Regions from separate parts of the Schinkia azotoformans genome, predicted to be linked through region 1. Evidence: riboswitches for the same ligand, from Rfam matches in the RefSeq annotation. Region 1 holds a riboswitch; each other region holds the start of a gene.
The links. A riboswitch is a leader RNA that binds a small molecule or an ion and turns the genes downstream of it on or off. The one in region 1 is predicted to bind S-adenosylmethionine.

Region 1 (8,114 bases):
AAGGTCGATATTTATATATTTGTTAATATTAATTTCATCCGCATTTTCAATATAGCCAATTGATTTCATTTGCTCCCACATTTTCTTTACTTCGTGGCTGTTTGGATCAGATGAATAGTGGGCATGTGGTTCATTTACAATCGAATTTACTGTTTCATCATCCAATTTTAAATGTGTCTTTGCAGCCTCAACGGCTACTTTTGGATCTTCATTTTTAACTTGTTCTGCACGGATTAGTGCTTTTAAGAAACGTTTGTATGCTTCGCCTTTATCTTCTGTTAATAAATCGGTACGTGTTACCACTCGACAGCAAACATGCGTTGGATTTAAATCATTACTCCAACCAACTACAGCTAAGCCTGCCTTTTGTGCTTGTAAATATTGTGAACCAGCTGATACAGCCACATCAACTTTTCCGCTAGTGAGGGCTTGAAGCAAATCCCCCCCTGTTTTAAACTCTACAATATCAACATCCTTCTCCCAATCAATTCCCGCATCTGTTAGCGCTGTACGAAATACAATATCAGACGTAAACATGCGAATCGTTCCTATTTTTTTTCCTTTGTAATCTTCTAACGTTTTATATTTATTTTTATCTTTTTCCTGAACTAAGATTGGATGTCCACCCTCTAAATGACCTCCAATAACGGAAAAGTCTGATCCATTTGCAATAAAAGTTAACGGAGCTGCCGTACCAAATGTTAAGCCGATATCAATTTTGCCTGCCTGTAGTCCATTTAATCCATCTGCTGATGAAGCAAACCCAACCCCTTCTACCTTTAGATTTTCATCTTCAAAGAATCCTTCATGTTTTGCAATATCGAATAAAGGTGCACCTTGTGACTGTCCATATCCTACTGTTAATTCATAAGTTTTCTCTTCATTTCCCTCTGTGGAACTAGCTTTTTCAGCCTTGTTCCCTACTCCACAACCTGCTAGTACCACTGCGGCAGTTAAAGCAGCCAGGGCCTTTTTAGTTTTTACCTTGAATAAATTTTTCAATTTCATTTCCTCCCAAAAGATATTTATTTAGATTCCTTCTCCATCTAGTCCCACCTCATGCTGTTCTTCTAAGTTATCAATTAAGCCTTGGTTCATGATGTTTAGAATATGTTCTCGAAATCTAGTAAACTCTCTGCTTGCCAACATTTTTTTTCGATTTCTTGGCTTCTTAAATGGAACATCAACACTCGTTGTGTACGTACCAGCTGAGCCAACTGAAAACATTACAATTCGATCTGCTAAATAAATGGCTTCATCTGCATCGTGAGTGACAAACACAATCGTTTTCTTTTGATCACGGTTAATCTCTAATAATAAATCTTGTAAATAAATGCGAGTAAGTGGATCCAATGCTCCAAAAGGTTCATCCATCAGCATTAAGTCAGAACCAAATGCTAATGCTCGAGCAATGGCCGCCCTTTGTTTCATTCCTCCAGACATTTGACCAGGATACTTCTTAATCGAAAGACCTAATTGAACAAGTTCTAAGTACTCCCCGGCCAAATGCTGCAGTTCTTTTTTCGTTTTCTTTCCTTTAAATTTTTGTTTTAGTGCGAGAACGATGTTTTCCTTTGCCGATAACCAAGGAAATAATGAGTAATCTTGAAAAACAACCCCGCAATCAGGAGCCTTTTGTGTTGACGAAACACCATTTACGATGATATCGCCTTTTTGGGGTTGTTCTAGGCCAGCTATCAATCTTAACAATGTACTTTTTCCACAGCCACTCGGACCCATTAATACTAAGAATTCCTCTTCTTTCACATCAAGCTCAATATTTTTTAAAATTTCGACACCTTGATAACTAAAATGGATTGACTTCGCTTCAATTTTGTTCTTTACCATTTCAAATTGAAGTCTTTGCTTTTGCAACTCGATAGCCTGAGCCATTCATTTTCCTCCTTCTGTTCTATTTGTGCAAAACCCACTCTCCCAATTGTTGAATAACATTGTCAATAGAATAATGTAGCGTCATCGTTCGCATATTACGCCAATACCGATCAAAACGATATTGATTGGCTGTAGCACGGCTCCCCATTACTTCAAACATACGAGATGTTAGTTCCAGACCTGCATTTGTTGTAAAAGCTTTCGCTGTGTAGACCGCTTGATTTAATTCCAATCTTTCCTCTTCTGTAATGGCTTCACCCTTATTCCATAATCGCTCGAATAGAGTATCTGTCTTTTCAACAAGTAGTTTGGAAGCCTCTAATTGTACATAGAATTCACCATAATGTCTTTGGATAATGGGATCACCAGTTACCGAATCATTATTTGGAGTACGTATTCTTTTTTTTGTTTTTGTGTACTTTTTCGCAGCTTCCAAGGCTCCTTCCATAATTCCAAGAAAAACATGATTCAAGATAAAATGAGAGATATTAAGCCTCAATTTTGCAAACTCACTAGAATCCAATCCATTTTGAAGCACTTCTTCTTTCTTAACAATCACATTTGTAAATGTAATCGTTCCACTGTCAGTTTGCCTTTGACCAAAATTATCCCAATCTTCATTAACAGTGATTCCTTGACGGTTTGTAGGAATAATCGCTATAAACTGTTGGTGATCTTGATTTTCATAAAGTGCTGAGACGATTAAATAATCTGAATCGACACTTCCTGTACAAAAGGTTTTCACCCCGTTCAAGACAAAGTTTCCTTTCTCCTTACGTGCATAGAGCTTCATATCAATAGGATTAAAAGCATTCCCCCAGAACAAATTTTTCTCGGCTGTTTCACTAAAGTAGAATTCTTGCTGTTCCTTGTTTCCCCATAGATGTGCAGTGATTAAGTTCACAAAATGATAACCATAAACATGTGCTAATGAACTATCATACTTTGCAAATAACCTAACGATCTGCACAACGTCCGTCCAACTCTCCCCCCATCCACCAAATTGTTTTGGAATAAGCACTTTAAGTAACCCACTTTCACGAATCAAATCTCGCTCTAGTTTCGGATTTCCACCTTTTAAATCCCTATCAGCTGCATTTTCATAAAATATTATGGCAAGGTTCTCCGCAATCTCTTTGCTTGATTTCCCCGAAACTGTTTGTATTGCCATTTTTTATCCTCCTCACTCAGTGGTTTTTAATTAGAGTCACACCTAAATAGGACCTAAATTTTTGATATGAGTTGTCACGGTAGATTGGGCATAATTGAGTTCTTCCGCCGCACGCTGAAAGTTTCCATACTTCATGATCGTCTTAAATGTCTTTATACTTTTTAAGCCCATTTCTCACACCCCCTATTTACTTGTGGGTGCCAGTGACTCGACTACTAATTTGCAACGCTTGTTCAATATCCGCAAGGATATCCCTTACATCCTCTAATCCAATCGATATTCGAATCAGCTCTTGAGTAACTCCCGCTTGTAACAGTTGCTCAGGGGATAATCTTGAATGCGTAGTACTTGCAGGGTGAATAATCAGCGTTTTTGAATCCCCTACATTTGCAAGATGGGAAAGTAGCTTTAAAGAATTAATAAAGATTTTCGCCACTTCCAAACCACCTTTTATGCCAAAAGTAAAGATCGATCCAACCCCATTTGGAAAATATTTCATTGCCAACTCATATTGAGAATTGTTTAAAAGATTTGGATAGTTTACCCACTCCACTAACTCGTGTTTGGATAAATATTGGGCAACTGCTTGGGCATTCTTAACATGCTGATTCATTCGTACAGACAATGACTCCAGCCCTTGAATAAACAGCCAGCTGTTAAAAGGTGAAAGAGTCGCCCCCAAATCATGCCCAAGCTCAAACCTAGCTTTTGCAATAAAGGCCTTTTCATTTGCCACTTCAACGAAAGAACGATGATTTAAAGTAGGTTTTGATTTTGTAAAGTCTGGGAATCTATCATTGTCCCATGAGAATTTTCCAGCATCTATAATAGCTCCACCAATTGAAGTTCCATGGCCGCCAATAAACTTTGTAGTAGAATGAATAACAATATCTGCTCCATAGTCAATTGGTCTTAATAGAACTGGAGTAGCAAACGTATTATCGACTACCAACGGGAGACCATGCCTATGTGCAATTTCACTCAACTTCTCCAAATCGGCAATTTCTAAATTTGGATTGCCGATTGATTCAGTAAAGATTGCTTTCGTCTTTTCATTTATGCTTTGTTCGATTTCCTTAAAATTTCTCCCATCAATAAAATGAACCGTAACGCCAAAATTACGAAATGTTTCAGAGAATAGGGCATATGTACCTCCATACAAAGCGCTTGTCGCAACAATTTCATCACCTACTTTAGCTAACGTAAGCAAACCGATGGTCACTGCTGCCTGACCTGATGCCACGGCAAAAGCCCCTACTCCCCCCTCAAGCTGTGCTAACCTTTCTTCAAGAACGGTGTTTGTTGGATTAGCATTTCTTGAATAGATGTACCCTTCCCCTTGCATCTTAAAAAGGGATGCTGCATGGTCTGTATCATCAAACACATATGATGTAGTTTGAAAGATCGGAACTGCTCTTGATCGTGTATTCGGATCAGGTTTTTGTCCCCCATGAAGAGCCACTGTATTAAATCTAAAATCTTTCGTGTGAACATTTTTAGTCATTTTCTCATTCTCCTTTGTCTATTTTTATTAGGTTATAAAAGCTTTCAAGTCTGCCTCTCCCCCTCCTCTTTTACAAAAAAAAAAGACAGCGTTCCCCAATACTGGTGAAAAGCTGCCTTTAGATGTCTAATCGGCTTGCAACAAAATTTAATTATAAAAAATCAAAAAACCTCTTCCTGTAAATAAGAAGAGGTTAAGAACTCAATAGTCCCATTCTCCTCTTATCTTCCAAGCATTAAACATGCTTGCAGGAATTAGCACAGTACTTTTAAAAAAGTCTGTTGCCGAAGCTTCATAGGGCCAGTCCCTCCGCTTCTCTAGATAAGAAAATAGAAATATATTTATTTTTTATAATTTAATATACTTAGTTAATTTTTATTTATTTAAAGTTATCAAAGTTGGAGATTAATGTCAATCGTTTTTTTTGTACCTGTCACTTGTCGAAGTTTTATAGATTTTGCAGAAGAAAGACAGGTTGCAAAATATAAACTTATGAGAATAAATGATGTCATACAGCGTACAAATTTAAATCCCATTTGCGCTTAGACATTCATTTCCTCACCTTTCCCTTTTCATATTGGTATTTCTTATAGCATTTATATAAGAATGACACTCTGAAGTTCTTAATATTTTTTCTTTAGCAATTTTTATAATATTTTTTTCATTCTAATCTAAATCTTTCACCCAAGTACCTCTTAGCATTTCTCCCTCCTTTTTTTGAAAAGACGAAAAATAACCTCTTTAGTAAAGAATACCAAAGAGGTTATTTTTTATCAGACTTTATTTCAAAGCAACATCAAATTTCTCGAGTTTTTTATAAACCACACTTAAGCTGTGCGCCACAGTTTGTACATGTGTTACATCCGCCGATTTCTTTTACTTTACCTTTACGGCAAACTGGACAAGTATTTCCTACTTCATTTCCGATTGTTACGTCTGTGGAACGAAGGTCACTGATTGTATCAACTAGTACGACACGTGGTTGCTCATGTGGTACTTTATCGAATTCAACATCATCCAAACTGTTTTCTTCAGCTTTAAGGGTTAATACTTGAGCGTCGCGGCTGCCGTCAACATACACTGTTCCGCCTTTAGCTCCGCCTTTGTATAATCTTTCATATACTTTTTCAACTTGCTCAACTGAATAGCCTTTAGGAGCATTCACTGTTTTACTTATTGAACTATCTACCCAACGCTGAATTACACATTGTACATCGGCATGTGCTTCAGCTTTTAAATCCATTGCAGAAATAAACCATTTCGGAAGGTTCTCTGGATCTGTTTCTGGGTGATTATTTAAATATTCTTGAAGGATATCAGCCTTTACTTCAATAAACTTACCTAAGCGACCGCTTCGGTAGTATGAGAATGAGAAGTAAGGTTCAAGTCCTGTGGAAACGCCAACCATTGTCCCAGTGCTGCCTGTAGGAGCAACAGTCAGTAAATGAGAATTTCTAATACCATATTCTAAGATTTGTTGACGGATTGCTTCAGGCATTTTCTGCATATAGCCTGTTTCCGTAAATGCTTTTCTTAGACGATTTGTATCTGCTTCAGTTTCGCCAACTAGGAATGGGAAGCTTCCTTTTTCTTTTGCTAGTTCCACTGATGCCTGATAAGCTTCGGTTGCAATCGCCTCAAATATTTTGTCAACTAGCTCGTTTCCTTCTGGAGAGCCATATTCTGTTTCACAATAAATTAAGAGGTCATGCAAGCCCATAACACCTAGACCAACACGGCGTTCTCCCAAAGCTTGTTTTTTGTTTTGCTCTAGGAAATATGGTGTTGCGTTAATAACATTATCCTGCATTCTGACACCAGTGCGGACTGTTTTTCTAAGTTTGTCAAAATCTACGACTTTATTTTTCTTGTCTGCCATTTGACCAAGGTTAACTGCAGCCAAGTTACATACACTGTATGGTGCGAGAGGTTGTTCCAGTTGTTATCTCAAGGACTTTTTATTCCTTGATTCTTACACTTCTTTGTTCGTGTAAGTTCAGCATATCTTTTCACTAATAATGTAGACATTAGTGTTGCGGCCTCGTGGATGGATTATATTCTCCTATTAGAGGTTCACCATCTATGCGTTGCCCCTGACTATAGTTTTAACTTTAGCCTTCGGTTCGGATTCCCATCTCAGGGTTCCCGCTTAATTCCGCAATTTTTAACGTGAGGCAAACTACTCTCTACCACACGGATTCGTAGCAACAACTTGATGACCATATGCACGTGCATTTGTCATGTCATTTGCATTATCGATGAAGAAAATGCCTGGTTCTGCTGAGTATGTTGCACAAATATTGATTAGATTCCAAAGCTCTTTCGCACGGATTTTTCTGTAAACACGCACTCTGTGTCCAAGTTTTGCCCATTCACGGACATCGCCTATTTTGTGCCATTCTTCATTATAATATTTCATTTCCTCTTGGTTGTAATTTTCAACGTCCGGGAACTTTAATTCGTAATATTCATCTTTTTCAACAGCATCCATGAATTCCTTTGTTAAACAAACTGAGATATTAGCACCAGTTAGAAACTCAGGATTATGAACGCTATAATGTCCGCCTGTTTCAAGCTTATCCTCAGCTTCATGGATAACTTTGTCAGGGAAACCGCCTGTTCCAGGGATTGTTTTGTAATTTACAATACCTTGATACATTGCTTTTTCTGTTTCAGATAACGGTGTGAATTTCAGCTTATCTTTTGCAAGCTTTTTGATATGCTCATCTTTTGTATTTTCAATTAAGAAACGTAGTATTCTTGGGTTTTGCATTTTAGAAATAATGAATTCTACGATGTCTGGGTGCCAATCCGCCAACATTATCATCTGAGCTCCACGGCGCGACCCACCCTGCTCAACCAAATGTGTCAGTTTCGCAATGTCATCTAACCAAGAAACAGAACCGGAAGACTTTCCGTTTACACCGCGTGCTAATGTATTACGAGGTCGCAATGTTGAACCGTTCGTACCAACACCGCCGCCACGGCTCATAATTTCCATTACTTGTGTGCGGTGTTCAGAAATGCCACCTCTTGAGTCCTGGACAAATGGCATTACATAGCAATTGAAGAAGGTCACGGCTGTGCCTGAGCCTGCACCGTATAGTACACGACCAGCTGGGATAAAGTTCAAGTCGGAAAGCTCTTCATAGAACTTTTTGAACCATTCTTGGCGTTTTTCTTCTGTTTCTTCTACTTCGGCAAGACCTGTCGCAACACGCTTTGCAATTTGCTCATAGTAAATCTCAAGTGGTTTTTCGATTACATCAATTGAGCGAGTAATAAGACCTGTCTTCACTTCTTTTTCAGTTTCAAGAGCTCCGCGAAACTCTTCTTCGACTAATACAACGGCTTTATTATTTTCCCAATCAATATCTTGTATAAAACCAGTACCACGGGCAGGAAACTTAGGGTCCTCTTTAATAGTGAGAACAACAAAATCCCCAGTTGTTAGCGTGATCTTTTCAGTATCCTTAAACGCATATCGGTCTAGCATTACGAGACGTGATACACCTTTATGAGTAAGCTTCATATCTTCTGTAATTT
Region 2 (8,114 bases), on a different contig from region 1:
TTGGATAAAATATCCCTTATCCAACCCTTGCGGACGTCCACCGCCTGTTACAAAAGTACCGCCTTCTTCTTCTGCAATCTTTAGATAGCTCATTACTTTGTCATAGTGGACCTTTGCTACTAACGCACCTTGATCATTGTCCATATCAAATGGATCACCGACTTTTAATGCTCTTGTTTTTGCTGCAAACTTTTCAACGAATTCATCAAAGATTGGACGTTCCACATAGATTCTTGAACCACTTACACAAACTTCCCCTTGGTTTGTGAAGCTTGATCTAATAGTGCCCTCAACGACTTCATCAATATCTACATCGGCAAAAATAATGTTAGGGTTTTTACCGCCTAATTCGAAAGAAAGCTTTTTCAATGTAGGTGCAGCTTCCGCCATGATTCTAGCACCTGTAGATACTTGACCGATAAAGCCGATACCAGCGATATCAGGATGTTTGTTAATGGCGCTTCCTGCACCAGGCCCGAAGCCATGAACTAAGTTAACAACGCCATTCGGAACACCAGCTTCTTGAAGAATCTCCATTAGTAACGTTGCTGTCATTGGTGTTAATTCAGATGGCTTAATTACGACTGTATTTCCTGCTGCTAAAGCTGGTGCTAGTTTCCAAGTTAACAAGAATAATGGAAGATTCCACGGCTGAATTAATCCAACGACTCCGAGCGGACGGCGATATCCGAAGTTAAGCGCCTTATTCGTTTCATCTTGGAATGCTTCTGTTCCTACTGAAATCATATAGTCAGCAAAGAAATGGAAGTTTTTCGGCGCACGAGGTGCATCCACGTGACGCGAGAATTTAAGATGTTTACCAGTATCCAGTGATTCTAGTTGGGCGATTTCTTCTTGGCGTTCTAAAAGGATATCACCAATTTTACGGATAATATTTGAACGTTCTTGTGTGCTCATTTTTCCCCAAGGACCTTCTTTAAGAGCACGTTTTGCTGCTTGTACCGCTAAATCAATATCTGCTGCACTACCTTCCGCAACAGTGCCATAAACCTCTTCCGTTACAGGGTTAACATTATTAAAAGTTTTTTTATCTACGGATTCTACAAATTTTCCATCAATATAATGTAGACAATCAAATGGTTTTACAATCTTTTCAACAACTTTTTGTGTTTGTACCGCCATTCTATAACTCCTCCTATAACCTTAATTTTTATTTATATTCTTCATAATTTTATGATAATAGTCATTTGTTTCATATACAACTCCATAGTTGCTGTATACGAAACATTTTAGTGATTTTTTTCTATTTATTTTTAATTTAGCCTCAGTAAGAAAACCCGCCGCAAATATTGTGGTGGGTTTTAGAAATCTTTATGACGCGCGTTCGCACAAATGTGTTTGAACAGGCTGCTTTGATCCTATTCTTTGTAGCATTCTTACAAAAATATTATTGGACAAAAGTGAAACGATGATAAGGAATGTACCTAGAAGATCGTACACTGTTATGCAATTCCCTTGAAAAATTGAGACTAAAAGTGTTGTAACAGGAACAAAGTTTATGAATAACAAAGCATTTAAAGGTGATAAAATAGTCACACCAATATTCCATCCAACGAGCGCAATCGCTCCAGGGAATATAATCATAAATAATAAATGCGGGCTTACTGCTAGAATATTTTCCGCTGAAGGGACAGGTAAAACTCCAAACAAAGATGCCCCAACTGTAATAACAATAGCCGTAATTGTTCCAAGTAAACAGCTTAATGTTGAATATCGCAATTTTGATATTATGAAATTATATAAAAATTTAAAGGTGGATCATCATGGAATTTAAAGATTTAGAGATTTTTCAGATGGTGGCGGAAAAAGGAACGATTTCTGAAGTAGCAAAAGAATTAAAGTACGTGCAATCCAATATAACAATGAGGATTCAGAAACTCGAACAGGAACTGAATACCCCATTGTTTAACCGCCATCGTCGTGGGATGAGTTTAACACCAGAGGGGAAAAAATTACTGGCCTATAGTAAAAAAATATTATTGTTAACCGCTGAAATGAAAAAAGCCGTTCAAAGTAAAGAAGAACCATCTGGAAAATTAGACATCGGAACCGTTGAAACTGTCATACATTTACCGAAAATATTGTCTACCTTTATTAAAAAATATAAAAATGTAGATTTATCTTTATTTACTGGCGTGACGGAAACATTAGAAAAAGAGGTATTGCATCATAAATTAGACGGAGCGTTCGTTACAGAATCAGACTTTCATCCCGATCTTGTATCGCATGAAGTGTTTCGAGAGGAGCTTGTACTCATTTCAGATAAGCACTCCTCCTCTTTGGAAGAGTTGAAACAGGAGCCATTCTTATGCTTTAGCGAAGGCTGTGGATACCGCGCACGTCTTGAGGCTTGGGATAGGGACCAGAACATCACACCGCAGAAAGTGTTGGAATTCGGCACATTAGAAACGATCTTGCAAAGTGTTGCCGCTGGATTAGGCGTTACATTTGTTCCAAAGTCAGCAGTCACCCATATGGAACAAAATGGACTCATCCATTGTCATACACTCCCTGAAAAATACAGCAAGATAAAGACTGTTTTTATAAGAAGAGCCGATACTTACTTAACATCAACAATGGAAAAATTTATTGAAACAATCGAAAAGAATAATCAAGTGGGTCTATCCTTATGATAGCCCACTTTTTTACTCTCATTTCGTTGCCTGTTTAATATACTCAACTTCTTGGTCTTGTTCAGGTTTACGAACACTTTTGTTTTTTGGTGCCATTGATACTACCACAATGGCCATGAAGATTAAGGCAACACCAAGCCATGATGTCAATGTTAAATTTTCGCCGACTAAAAATGCGCCTAAGAGTGCTGCTGTTAGCGGTTCAAACAACGATAGAGTAACAGCCGTGGAGGCGGGGATTTTCACTAATCCTTTACTAAACAGTAAATAAGCAATTCCTGTTGCGAATACACCTAGATAAAGGCTTGTTCCAATTCCATTGATTTGGAATAACCATGATAGGTCAAATAAGAATAATAATGGAGCCAACATTATGGCTGCTAATGTAAATACGACAGCAACTACGGTATCCGGCGCCTGTGTTTTGAGCAATTCTTTACTAACTAATGTATATGTAGCAAATGATAATCCAGCTCCAAGTGACAACAGTATTCCGAAGGGTTGCACTTTTACCGCTCCGTTAGTTGTAAATAGAAGCAGGCATCCACTGATGGCAACAACGGTTGCAAGCCACCACGATTTTGTCGGCATTGTCTTTTTAAATATCCATTCCATGATGCCGGCTAAAATAGGAGAACTGCCGATTGCTACTACTGTTCCGATAGCGACCCCTGTTATTTTTACAGCTGAGAAAAAAAATGGTTGATAACATGCCATACATAAAGCAGCTAGGATAACCTCTTTCAATGGCCAATTTTTAAGCTTCAATTTTCCTTGCAATGCTACAAAAAGTAATAACGTAGTACCACCAAAGGCTAATCTCATCGCTCCAAATGAAATCGGATGAGTATCAGGCGGGGCAAATGTTTGCGCTGTACCTGTCGTCCCCCATAAAACAGCAGCCAATAAAACTAAAAATGTTGATAATCTGTCCTTCAAAATTCCGTTCCCTCCCCCCAACCATTATCAAAATCATATCACATTTCAAGCTCTTTAAAATATATATACATGAATACTATCTTTTTACCAATTCTAAAACTTATATGGAGAAATAAAACTGAAAGGATGGATTAAGTTGGCGAAAGACATTGAAAATATTTTGCAGGAAGGTATCCATGGTCCGAAAGAAATTAATCCCGAAGAAAGAAAAAAGTTCCTAGGAACATTAAGGGAAAGAATTTTAGCAGTGTTAACAAAATCTCAAGTCAGAGCATCCGGAACTAATAGTCAAATTCAAGATTTACTTAAACAGAATCCAAAGGTCAAGATGATTTTAAATGGGGATATTGACTACTCATATTTAAGAAAATACATTAAACTTGCGAACGATAATCATATTCCTTTTACTATTTCAAATGACCAGGAGCATCCGACCGATATTGGATTAGTTTTAGCTTATGATTATGCTGTCGATATAGAAAATATATATATTCAATGACATTTTCTTGACATGTATTCAACTTCCAATCTTTGGATGATAAAATTCAAATAGATAAATAAAAGAGTTGACTGTTACTCTGGATAAGTTTATCTTATCTTTATACCCTTGTAGGTATAAAGAATAATTAATATTCCATTGGGAGGAATAAACATGGGGAATAAAATTATTATCGTGGGTGGGGTTGCCGGAGGTGCAACTGCTGCAGCTAGATTAAGACGATTAGATGAAAAATCACATATTATTATGTTTGAAAAAGGCGAATATATTTCATTTGCAAATTGTGGACTTCCATATTATATTGGAGAAGTTATAAAAGACAGGAAAAAACTGTTAGTTCAAACTGTCGACGGCATGTCAAGCAGATTCAACATGGATATTCGCAATTTAAGTGAAGTAACAAAGATCAATCGTGACGCTAAAACGGTTACTGTTCACAATTTAAAAACTGGGGAAATCTATGATGAAAGCTATGATCAGTTAATATTATCACCGGGTGCGAGACCTATTGTCCCTCCGATCCCTGGAATTAAAGAGGCAAATAATTTATTTACACTTCGAAATATTCCAGATACAGATGCAATCAAGGCCTATGTGGATGATAAGAAACCAAAGAAAGCGGTCGTTATCGGCGGTGGTTTTATTGGTGTTGAAATGGCTGAAAATCTTCATGAGCGCGGAATTGAAGTCACATTAGTTGAAATGTCAAACCAAGTAATGGCTCCTTTCGATTTCGAAATGGCATCCATTTTACACACTCATATGGCCCAAAAAGGTGTCAACCTCATTCTCGAAGATGGTGTCCAAGCTTTTCAGAATAATGGTACAAAAGTAATTTTAAATAGTGGAAAAGAAATTGAAACAGAGATGATTTTATTAGCAATCGGAGTAAGACCGGAAAATGAACTAGCAAAAGATGCTGGTCTTGATCTTGGAGAACGCGGCCATATTAAAGTAAATGAATATCTCGAAACAAGCGATCCGGATATTTATGCTCTTGGTGATGCAATTGAAGTTACAGATTATATTAATGGTACCACCACTGCTATTCCACTCGCATGGCCAGCAAACCGCCAAGGTCGGATTGTTGCCAATAATATTTACGGAAAAAAAGAGAAATATAGTGGAACAATGGGTACTTCAGTCGCAAAAGTATTTGATTATACTGCTGCAAGTACCGGTAATAATGAGAAAACATTGAAACGCTTATGTATTAACAATTATCAAGTCATTCATATCCATCCCGGTTCACATGCCGGCTATTATCCAGGAGCAGCGCCAATCGCCTTAAAGGTCATCTTTGACAAAGAGACTGGAAAAATTTACGGCGCTCAAGGCATTGGAAAAGATGGTGTCGAAAAGCGGATTGATGTTATCGCAACCGCAATCAAAGGTGGCTTATCTGTGCTTGATTTGCCCGATTTAGAGTTGGCCTATGCCCCACCCTATTCATCTGCAAAAGACCCGGTGAATATGGCTGGTTATGTAGCTTCAAATATTATCGAAGATGCCGTTGAAACGATACAATGGCATGAAATCGACGATATTGTAGCGAATGGCGGCTATCTTGTAGATGTACGTAATCCAAGTGAATTGAAGCTTGGATTCATCAAAGGAGCTGTAAATATACCACTAGATGAACTTCGTGATCACCTTGATGAACTTCCAAAAGATAAACCAATTTATGTGAATTGCCAAGTTGGTCTTCGTGGTTATCTCGCCGCAAGAATATTGACACTTAATGGATTTAAAGCAGTAAACTTGGATGGTGGTTGGAAAACTTATTCCACAGTTTATGGAACTGGAAAAGATTCAAATTGTAACATCGTTACAGATGACTCTGGTGTAGCACGATTCGATTGCGTTGGTAATCCAATTAAATAGGCAATTATAGTCATTGACAAAGGGTGGCCAGGAAAAAAACTCCTGTTCCACCTTTTTGGTATTTTTACCTTTATTGTAATATTTTCAATAAATTGTAAACAAATTGTGATCAAATTCACATCAAATTTAGAAGAAAAAAAGTTATAATTCAATTACACTATTATTACTATTTTTAAAATGGGGACTGCTCGATGGAAACAACTTCTACAAAGGTGCAATTAGATCAACTAAATTCATTAAATTCTTTAATTGAAAAAAAACGGAAACAAATGATAAATAATGGACTTCAATATGGTTTTACTAATAAAAGGACAATCATGATTAGCCAAGAATTGGACAAGCTTATTAATGAGGTTCTCCACCTTGGAAATTTATTAACCAAAGAATGTAAAGAGTAATATCCACAACCTTAATAAGTTGTGGGTATTTTTTTGACAATTGATACTATTTAACAATTCAAAAAAATCACTTGTAAATTTCGGTGTACTATAGTAAATTAGTGTAAACAAAAATACTACCCTAAGTATAAAACTATATTCTTATCTCGAGAGGTGGAGGGACTGGCCCTATGAAATCTCAGCAACCAGCCTGAAGGTCAGGTGCTAATTCCAGACAGATAAGAAGAAGAATTGCAATGCAAAAAGTCTTCTTCTTAATGGAGGAGACTTTTTCTATTTTGACGTATTTTTAGTTTGACTTAATCAAAACTATTAGGTAGTAGGTGAAAACATGGGATTTTTACAAGATTTGCAAAATCGTATTTTAATAGCTGATGGTGCGATGGGGACACTCCTTTATTCATATGGTGTTGATTTTTGCTTTGAAGAATTAAACCTCTTGCAGCCGGACCGTATTACACAAATCCATGAAACCTATATTAAGGCTGGAGCGGATGTAATACAAACAAATACGTATGGCGCTAACTATATAAAACTTGGTAGGTACGGTCTCGAAGATCAGGTCAAAGATATTAATACAGCTGCCGTACGCCTTGCAAAAAAAGCTGCTAAAGAAAATACGTATGTGCTAGGAACTTTCGGTGGAATACGAGGAATTAAAAAAAGTGCAGCAACGATTGATGAAATTAAACGGTCTTTTCGTGAACAGCTCTACAGCATTCTGATGGAAGGTGTAGACGGATTATTACTTGAAACATTCTACGATTTCGATGAAATAAAGACCGTTCTAGAAATTGCTCGAAAAGAAACCGATTTACCGATCATCTCCCAGGTTTCTATTCATGAGGTTGCCGTCTTACAGGACGGAACACCACTTCGTATTGCCTTAAAAGAACTTGAAGATCTCGGGGCTGATGTTGTCGGTTTAAATTGCCGTCTCGGGCCCCATCATATGACCCAAGCGTTGGAAGAAATACCATTGCCAAAGAAAGCGTTCCTTTCAGCCTATCCAAATGCAAGCTTACCAGATTATGTAGATGGGAGATTAATATATGAATCAGATGCCGAATATTTTGGCGAGTGTGCCGTTAACCTCAGAAATCAAGGTGTTCGCCTCATCGGTGGCTGCTGCGGAACAACGCCCAAACATATTAAAGCTGTTAGCAAAAGACTAAAGGGACTAGCACCTGTTACACATAAGGATGTAAAAATTAAGGAAAATAAAAATATTATTACTGTTACAGCCAAACCTACTCAACCACACCTGCATGAAATTGTTACAAAAGAACGGTCCGTTATCGTTGAGTTGGACACTCCAAAAACATTAAATACTACTGCATTCATAGAAGGAGCTAAAGCTTTAAAAGAGGTCGGCATAGACGCTCTTACAATGGCAGATAATTCATTGGCTTCACCAAGAATAAGCAATATGGCAATGGCAGCGATTGTTAAAAATGAAGTGAAAATACGCCCGCTTGTGCACATTACCTGCCGGGACCGAAATTTAATTGGACTTCAATCCCATTTAATGGGTTTGGATGCTTTAGGGATCGACCAAGTGTTAGCTGTTACCGGTGACCCTACAAAGGTTGGGGACTTTCCGGGTGCCACATCTGTTTATGACTTGTCTTCTTTTGAATTAATTAGTCTTATTAAGCAATTTAATGAGGGGATAACATTTTCAGGAAAACCCCTGCAAAAAAAGACTTCCTTCTCAGTTGCAGCGGCCTTTAATCCAAA
Region 3 (8,114 bases), on a different contig from region 1:
GAAGGAATTTGATCTGTATATTATCACAAATGGAGTGTCCGAAACTCAGGATAAACGTTTACGTGCTTCGGGGCTACATCCTCTATTTAAGAATGTTTTTGTTTCGGATGATATCGGTTATCAAAAGCCAAGGAAAGAATTCTTTGATTATGTTTTTTCACGGATTCCTAAATTCACCGAAAAACAAAGCTTAGTTATTGGTGATTCATTAGGTTCTGATATAAAAGGAGCCGAACTTGCGGGACTCGACTCCTGTTGGTTTAACCCGGAAAAGAATCCGAATAAAACAACCATTAAGCCAACCTATGAAATTAGGAAGCTTAATGAGCTTTATAAAATATTAAGCTAATAAATATACAAAAGGACCAGAGAACCCGTCCCTCTGTCCCGGGAAGCAGGAGAACCCCCTGCTTCCTATTTTATTCCCCTAATCTTTGCAGCTCTAATCGTTTAAGCTCTCTTCTTAAGATTTTCCCGCTTATTTTTGTTTTTGGTAATTCATCTAAGACTTCAATTTCGCGGGGAGCTGAATGGGCGGCAAGCTTTTGTCTTACAAAAAGACGGATTTCTTCTATTAAATGTGCGCTAGCTTCATACCCTTTTCTCAGCACAATAAATGCTTTTACAATCTCACCACGAAGTGGGTCTGGCTTACCAATGACACCCGCTTCAGCAACAGCTGGATGTTCGATCAATTTACTTTCGACTTCAAATGGGCCAATTCTTTCGCCTGATGAGTTGATCATGTCGTCACTGCGGCCTTGGAAAAAGATGTAGCCATCTTCATCAATCGTTGCTAAATCTCCGGATATATACCAGCCATCAAATTTAAAATAGGAATCATATTTCTCTTTATTTCTCCATACTTCCTTCATGATTCCTGGCCATGGCGCTTTTACTGCCAAATGACCAACTTCACCAGGCTGGAGGCGCTCGCCGTCATCATCTAACACGGCAATTTCAATTCCAGGAAAAGCCCTCCCCATTGAACCAGGCTTGATCACTTCAGATGGTAAATTCACAATTAACTGGGCACCGGTTTCAGTCATCCACCATGTATCATGAATTCTTCTCCCTAATACCTCCTGACCCCAATAAATCACTTCAGGATTCAAAGGCTCACCAACACTCAGCAAATGTCGCAATGAAGAAAGATCATACTCACACACAAGATCATTTCCCTCAGCCATTAACATTCTAAAGGCTGTTGGAGCACTGTACCAAACTGTTGTCTTAGTTCGCTCAATCGCTTTATACCAAGAATGCGCATCAAAGCGTCCTCCATTAATGACAATCGTCGCTCTATTTAACCATGGGGAAAAAATCCCGTATACAGTTCCGGTTACCCAACCTGGATGGGCCGTGCACCAATACACATCATCCTCTTTTAAATCGAGCACCCATTTCCCGGTTAAATATTGATGAATCATTGCCCGGTGCGCATGGATGATCCCCTTCGGTTTTCCTGTTGAGCCACTTGTATAATGGATGTTTAAACCATGTTCAAAATCGACCCATTCCAAAACGTTGTTATCTATTTCAGTGTTCCTTAACTCCCCCACTAATGAAATTTCTCCATTCAAGCATTGATCCACATCTTCTGTGTAAAAAATCTTTTTTAAAGTTGGCAGTTCATCCCTTGGAACACGAATCCCTAATTCCAAGTTGGTAATGAGATACCTTCCCTCACAATCTGAAATTCTATCTTTGATTGCTTCCTCCATAAAAGCTTCAAATAGTGGCCCTACGATTGCACCTAGTTTAATCACTGCCAAAGTAGCTATTAAACAATCAGGATGTTTAGGTAAAAAAACGAAGACAATATCACCTTTGTGAATCCCATGCTTCTTTAAAACTGTAGCCAAATGATCTGTTTTCTCTTTAACCTCTTTAAATGTATATTTAATTTCTTCTTCCCCGTTAACATAATGAATGGCTATTTTTTCACCGAACCCATCCGCCACATGACGGTCAATACACTCGTAAGCCATATTGACTTTGTTCGTTTTGTACCAGGAGAAATTCTTTTTCACTTCCTCCCAAGAAAACTCTTCACGAACCTTTTGATAATTAGAAAGATTATAGTCTCCCCGGGCAGGATTTAGATATTTTACTAAAGATGTAATCAATTTTATAATCCCCTTACTCTTGTTTTGATAAGTCCAAGTGACTTAAAACTTTGTCTTTTAGCTGTGCAAGCAATAAATCTCCACGGGCTCTTGGTCTTGGCGCCTCAATTTTCAATTCTTCATACACAATGCCAGGCTGCCCTCTTAATATTAAAATCCGATCACAAAGATATAATGCCTCATCAATATCATGTGTTACTAACACAAATGTAGATTTATATTCATTCCAAATTGAAAGCAATAAATCTTGCAGCTTCATTTTCGTAAAAGCATCTAATGCACTGAAGGGCTCATCTAAAAGCAATATTTCCGGAGCTGATACAAGCGCCCTCGCAATTGCCACCCTTTGTGCCATACCACCTGATAGATCCTTTGGATACTGATTTTCAAAACCTGTTAACCCAACGGATTGAATTAATTGTTGCGCTTTTTTCTTCCGTTCTGATTGATCCTTTACTTTTAATCCAAAACCAACATTTTCAATAACAGTTAACCAAGGCATTAGCCTTGCTTCCTGAAACACCATTCCAATTTTTTTGTGAACTGAAGTGATAACCTCATCATTAATTTTGATCGTTCCTTTATAGCCTTGGTCCAAACCAGACAAAACCCTTAGCAAAGTGCTTTTCCCACAACCGCTTGTTCCAAGGATTCCAATAATCTCGCCTTCATTTACTGTCAAATCGATATTTTTAAAACCTGCTCCATTTTCAAACGTTCTTGTTACATTCTCAATTGCTAACATAATTTTTCCACCCTCAATTCCTCACAAAAGAGTCTTGCCAGTGCAGTGCTTTTCCCTCGAGCCCTTTTAGAAGGGAATCTGTTAGTTTTCCCATTATTGCAAATAGGACGATACTAGCGATGATTAACTCTGGTGAATACGTATTTTGTCCATAAACTAATAAATATCCAATGCCTTTACTTGCACCCATTAATTCTGCGGCAACGACAAACATCCAGCCTAATCCTAAACCACTGCGGATACCAACTAAGAATGATGGCAATGATGCAGGTAAAATGATTCTTTTTATCAATTGATAGGTTGTAAAATTATAGATACGCCCTACCTCAATTATTTTGCGGTCAACACCTTGAATCCCGGAAACAATATTTAAATAAACCGGGAAAAATACCCCAACTGCAATTAACGCAATTTTAGATGGCTCCCCGATCCCCATCCATAAAATAAATAGAGGAACCCATGCTAACGATGGAATAGAACGAAATGCCTGGAATATAGGATCAAGTAAAAGCTCTGCTTTTTTCAAATAGCCAACAATAGCTCCTAGGACAACTGCAAACCCTACGCCAAGTACAAATCCGAAGAAAATACGGTATAGCGTTATACCTAGATGGCCCCAAAGCGTTCCATCCTGTCCCATTTCAATAATCTTACTAATAATAATCGTCGGAGCAGGTAATAAATGCTTTGGAAAAACACCGATCTTACTTAAAAACTCCCAAGCTATGATTAATATTACCGGCAGGATACTTCCCCAAATAAGGGGCTGCAGTTTACCTGATCGTTGGACGGACTTTTTCGTTTTCTTCCCTATTCCAATATTCCCAACAACTGAAGCACTATTTCTTTCCATCTTATTGAATTCCCCTTTCTTGTGGGTGTCGGACCCTTTACTTAATAACCTCTTTCGCAAATTCAGGATTAATTAATTCATTAACAAGCGTTGATACATCTGTGTTCTTATCGATAATGTCTCCCTTTTGCAATACTATTCCGGCAGCATTTAATGCTTCAATTTGCTTCTCTCCTGGTACTGGTTCAGAGAAATCATTACGCTCTAATTGCTTCTTCGCTACCTCTGGTGAAATTTGGGCATGTTTTACAAGGATTTCAGCTAATTCATCTGGATTTTCAATTGCCCATTTTCTTGCTTTCTCATAAACTTCGATAACCTTTTTCACTTGTTCTGGATATTCTTTTGCAAATTCGCTGCGAACATTTAGAACTCCGTACGTATTGAAATCTACATTTCGGTAAAACAGATTTGCCTTTGTTTCAACCTCAACTCTTGCCATATGTGGGTCAAGTCCTGCCCATGCATCCACTTGATTCGTTGCTAACGCTGAAGCACCGTCACTATGCTGTAAAGCCACGATTTCAATATCTTTTGCTGTTAGCCCAACCTCATCTAATGCACGAAGTAAGAAAATATAAGGATCTGTACCAACTGTTGCCGCTACTTTTTTACCTTTTAATTCTTCAACAGATTTTATTGCTGAATCTTTACCTGTAACTAATGCTGTCCATTCAGGCTTTGAATAAATATAGACGGATTCAATTGGAGCCCCTTTCGCTTTTGCCATTAAGGCTGCCGCACCCGCTGTCGAACCAAAATCCGCGCTGCCACTGTTTAAAAACTCCAGTGCTTTATTACTTCCTTGACTTAATACGAACTCTATTTTTATATCATCTTGGGCGAATGCTTCTTCAACCCAACCGAATTCTTTAAGTACTAAGCTTGTTGGTGAATAGTAAGCATAATCGAGAACAATCTTTTTCGGCTTTTTGGCTTCTCCCCCACTATTCTCACCTTCAGCACCGGTATTATTTGACGAACTTGAACTGCTTGAGCAACCAACAACTCCAATCAATAATAATGTGCTTAATATAATTCCAATTAGTTTTTTCATTTTCTCTTCCTCTTTTCATTTGTCATATTTTAGATGCAAGATTATGTCGTTAGATTTTTATTTCAATTATGTTTTTTCGCCATTTTATTACCTCCTATTTCGATGTATAAACTTAGATTTATACGCCTAAGGGAGGGGTTTTCTGTAAAATGAAAAACCCCTCTCCATAAGAAGAGGAGCCACCTCCTCTTATCTTCCAGACATGATCTTGTCTGCAGGATTTAGCACCTTACAAGCATTGCTTGTGGTTGCCGAACTTCTTCGGGCCTGTTCCCTCCGTCACTCTTGATAAGAGATTTACTTTTATTCAATTGTTCATTTGAATCAAAATCAAAAAAACCTTCATCCGATAAGGAAGAAGGGTTTTGTAGCCTCATTCAACCTTATCTTTCAGACAATTTTGTCTGCAGGATTTAGCACCTTACAAGCATCGCTTGTGGTTGCCGGACTTCTTCGGGCCTGTTCCCTCCGTCACTCTTGATAAGTAAATTTATTTATTTTTTAAAATTATGATAATTTGGATTATAGAGTAATTTATTTCCACCGTCAACCTTTTTTATATAAATAAAAAAATAAACAGTTCACTCCAGAATGAGTGAACTGTCCAACCTTCTTCTTTATCAACTTGTACTCATCTGCCTTGAAAGGGCTTTCCAAATACAATTATTTGAAACTTATGTTTTCCTCACGTAATACGGATTTTTGCCAATTTACTTGTTTTTGTTCTTGCTCTTTCATATGTGACTTAATCATTTTAATAACTCGCTTATTTAATTTCTTTTTTGTCATCTTCTCTCCTCCAATTTTCATCTATGGTATTTTGTTAACTTACTTCCTTGCTTGCTGTTACCATTAATCTCTAAAGAACATTCTTTACAAACACCCAACCTACATTCCTCCTCTGAAAACTTCCGTCGGGAGTATTCGATACTGGCTTGCTTAACTTATACAGTTTTGTCTCTAAAGTTTTGTGTCTACATATTCAACGATAACGACTACCATTACGTACAATGTGCAATTTGGAAACTAACCCATAGATAAAAAAGAAGAAGGTATTAGTGAAATTATATTAAATTAATCGAATTTTCACAATATAGTTTTAGTAAAATAAAGGTGGTAATTTTTCACTTTCACTAAATTTTCAAAAAGTGTTCCCTTGAGCACAAAAATTTAGGAATTAATAATAATATGGTAAGATGGGAAAAACCGGAATTCCGAGGAGGATTGGGTCTTTTATGTCATTAAACAATTGGTTTTCAAAAGGAATGACTTTTACAGAATACGTGAATTACATGCAAGTAAATCGGCCTGAGTTAGAGGGAGTATATAAAGAATTAGAACTAAACCACGAAGATGTTCAGTATTTTTCGGAGTTAAAAAATAAGAACCTTAGAATCATTACTCTAACTGCCGATTGGTGTGGAGATGCAGCACTTTGTGTACCTGTTTTGCAAAGGCTGGCTGAAGTTGCCTCAATCGAGACGAGATTTCTTATTCGAGATGAAAATTTGGAGCTAATGGATCAATATTTAACAAATGGGACATCCCGCTCTATTCCAATCTTTATTTTTATTGATGAAAAGGGTGAAGAACAAGCTGTTTGGGGTCCAAGGTCACCGGAGGTCCAACAATTTGTATCTGAAAAAAGAACTGAATTGCCACCACAGGATGCTCCGGATTTTCCTGATAAACAAAAAGCGATGTTTGCATCATTCAAAAAAACAGTAACAACTGAGCCTAGGTATTGGCAATCCGTTGTTTCAGATGTTCGAAAAAGATTGGAAACACGAATATGTCAGTAAATTTTATAGAATAATATCCTTAAAGCAAGGGGAAGGTGCTTTTGGTTAAACAATAACGCAAAAGCACCTTCCCCTTAATCGTTTTTTATTGTCTAGGCCCTCTTTTAGGGGACTCCACACCTAGTTCTGTTAATTGAGCTTGTGCTTCCTCTCTTGTAATGCTACCAGCTCTTTCTTGATCCATAATTGATCTTACTTTTTCCATCGTTGCTTCATCCAAATCCTTAAATATATCACCCGGGTTGTCTCCTGATCCGCCTGGTCGATTTTGACCTCCACCTGGATTGAATCCTCCAGGCCCATGACTGCTGGCAGTTGTTATCCCTGTTTCATTTAGCCAAGTGACAGAGTCTGAAATGGTAAAGTCTACAACCTTTGTTCCACCTTGATAATCACCATCGCTATACAGTCCATTAATATCTTTTCCAGTTGAAGCCCCACCGGTGAATAGCGTGTAGGAAGAGCCTTTTTCTAGTTTGGGTGAACTAATAAAAACAGATTGATAGTCTTTTTCAGGTGCGAACGTTACGATTGACTCCCCTTTACTGTCCTCCAAATGAACAAGCGCCCCTGCTTTCTGTGTTTCAGGATAGGTCATTAATAAAGAGTATTGTGATGACTCCTCGGAAACTGCTTGAGCCATCCCTGAGCTTCCAACTGCAATCAAAAATCCACCACTCATATCAAAACTGTTGTCATAATCAAGAGGTCCGTTTCCATTAGATGTCGGTCCGTTTACAATAACTGTTCCACCTGTCATAGCTATTGATCCATTTGAATCAAGTCCATCACCATTTGCGTTAACTGTGATATATCCACCGTTGATTGTAAGCTTGTTTTCCTCTGAAGCAGTTTTTGTTTCATTATTCGAGCTAGCTTTTGATGCATTCTCGTTGTTCGCTTCACCAACAGGCCCTCTTGTCCCTTCAATCTGTGGAGGCACATCAAATCCTGAACCATCATTACCACCGCCAATGTTAATTCCATCATCACTGGCTGTTACATGAATTTCACCATCATTAACCGTGATGAGCTGGCTTTCTATCCCTTCATAGCTTTTTGTAATTGTTATTTTTCCACCAGTTGTTACAATCGATGAATCCGCATGAATACCATCATCACCGGTTGCTATCATAAAGTCACCATTTCCTATCTCAATGCTATCATTACTATGCACACCATCATCTAGAGAATCTATGGTAAAGGACCCACCCCCTACAGCAATTGCCGTACCTGCTTTTAAACCTTTTGCACTTTCTGAATCAGTATCCTCCGTGCTAACAGGCACAGCACTGCCGCCCCATGGCCCCCTCGCTTTTTCTTCAGAATTATTTATCACTTCTGGGCTTCCACCGCCGCTCTTAATTTTGTAAGAACCATCCGCAATCCATAATGATGTTTCCGCCTGTATGCCATCATTACCTGATGCTATGTCAAATGTACCTCCTTCAAGCGCAACTATTCCTTTAGAAGCATCTTTATCATTCGTGGACTTTATTCCATCGCCACCTGCTTCAATCACTATATT

Region 2: linked by a shared signal. The riboswitch ahead of P9E47_RS02985 (bifunctional homocysteine S-methyltransferase/methylenetetrahydrofolate reductase) and the one ahead of P9E47_RS03745 (O-acetylhomoserine aminocarboxypropyltransferase/cysteine synthase family protein) in region 1 are both predicted to bind S-adenosylmethionine.
Region 3: linked by a shared signal. The riboswitch ahead of P9E47_RS06215 (aliphatic sulfonate ABC transporter substrate-binding protein) and the one ahead of P9E47_RS03745 (O-acetylhomoserine aminocarboxypropyltransferase/cysteine synthase family protein) in region 1 are both predicted to bind S-adenosylmethionine.

What each region holds. Positions count from the first base shown of each region.
Region 1 is NZ_JARSMD010000007.1:56,751-64,864, reverse strand. It holds gene P9E47_RS03765 (ABC transporter substrate-binding protein) at 1-1,008, opposite strand, end outside; gene P9E47_RS03760 (ABC transporter ATP-binding protein) at 1,030-1,893, opposite strand; gene P9E47_RS03755 (acyl-CoA dehydrogenase family protein) at 1,913-3,064, opposite strand; partial or broken gene P9E47_RS03750 (helix-turn-helix domain-containing protein) at 3,090-3,235, opposite strand; gene P9E47_RS03745 (O-acetylhomoserine aminocarboxypropyltransferase/cysteine synthase family protein) at 3,252-4,568, opposite strand; SAM riboswitch class I at 4,787-4,896, opposite strand; partial or broken gene P9E47_RS03740 (vitamin B12-dependent ribonucleotide reductase) at 5,383-6,504, opposite strand; partial or broken gene P9E47_RS03735 (vitamin B12-dependent ribonucleotide reductase) at 6,751-8,114, opposite strand, start outside.
Region 2 is NZ_JARSMD010000005.1:135,694-143,807, forward strand. It holds gene P9E47_RS02950 (aldehyde dehydrogenase) at 1-1,143, opposite strand, end outside; gene P9E47_RS02955 (EamA family transporter) at 1,333-1,740, opposite strand; gene P9E47_RS02960 (LysR family transcriptional regulator) at 1,785-2,654, shown strand; gene P9E47_RS02965 (EamA family transporter) at 2,673-3,593, opposite strand; gene P9E47_RS02970 (YueI family protein) at 3,730-4,092, shown strand; gene cdr (CoA-disulfide reductase) at 4,246-5,976, shown strand; gene P9E47_RS02980 (aspartyl-phosphate phosphatase Spo0E family protein) at 6,168-6,374, shown strand; SAM riboswitch class I at 6,513-6,599, shown strand; gene P9E47_RS02985 (bifunctional homocysteine S-methyltransferase/methylenetetrahydrofolate reductase) at 6,706-8,114, shown strand, end outside.
Region 3 is NZ_JARSMD010000010.1:218,200-226,313, forward strand. It holds gene P9E47_RS06195 (YjjG family noncanonical pyrimidine nucleotidase) at 1-349, shown strand, start outside; gene acsA (acetate--CoA ligase) at 420-2,129, opposite strand; gene P9E47_RS06205 (ABC transporter ATP-binding protein) at 2,143-2,874, opposite strand; gene P9E47_RS06210 (ABC transporter permease) at 2,888-3,727, opposite strand; gene P9E47_RS06215 (aliphatic sulfonate ABC transporter substrate-binding protein) at 3,765-4,784, opposite strand; SAM riboswitch class I at 4,971-5,079, opposite strand; SAM riboswitch class I at 5,165-5,271, opposite strand; gene P9E47_RS06220 (hypothetical protein) at 5,448-5,573, opposite strand; gene P9E47_RS06225 (thioredoxin family protein) at 6,020-6,586, shown strand; gene P9E47_RS06230 (carbohydrate-binding domain-containing protein) at 6,672-8,114, opposite strand, start outside.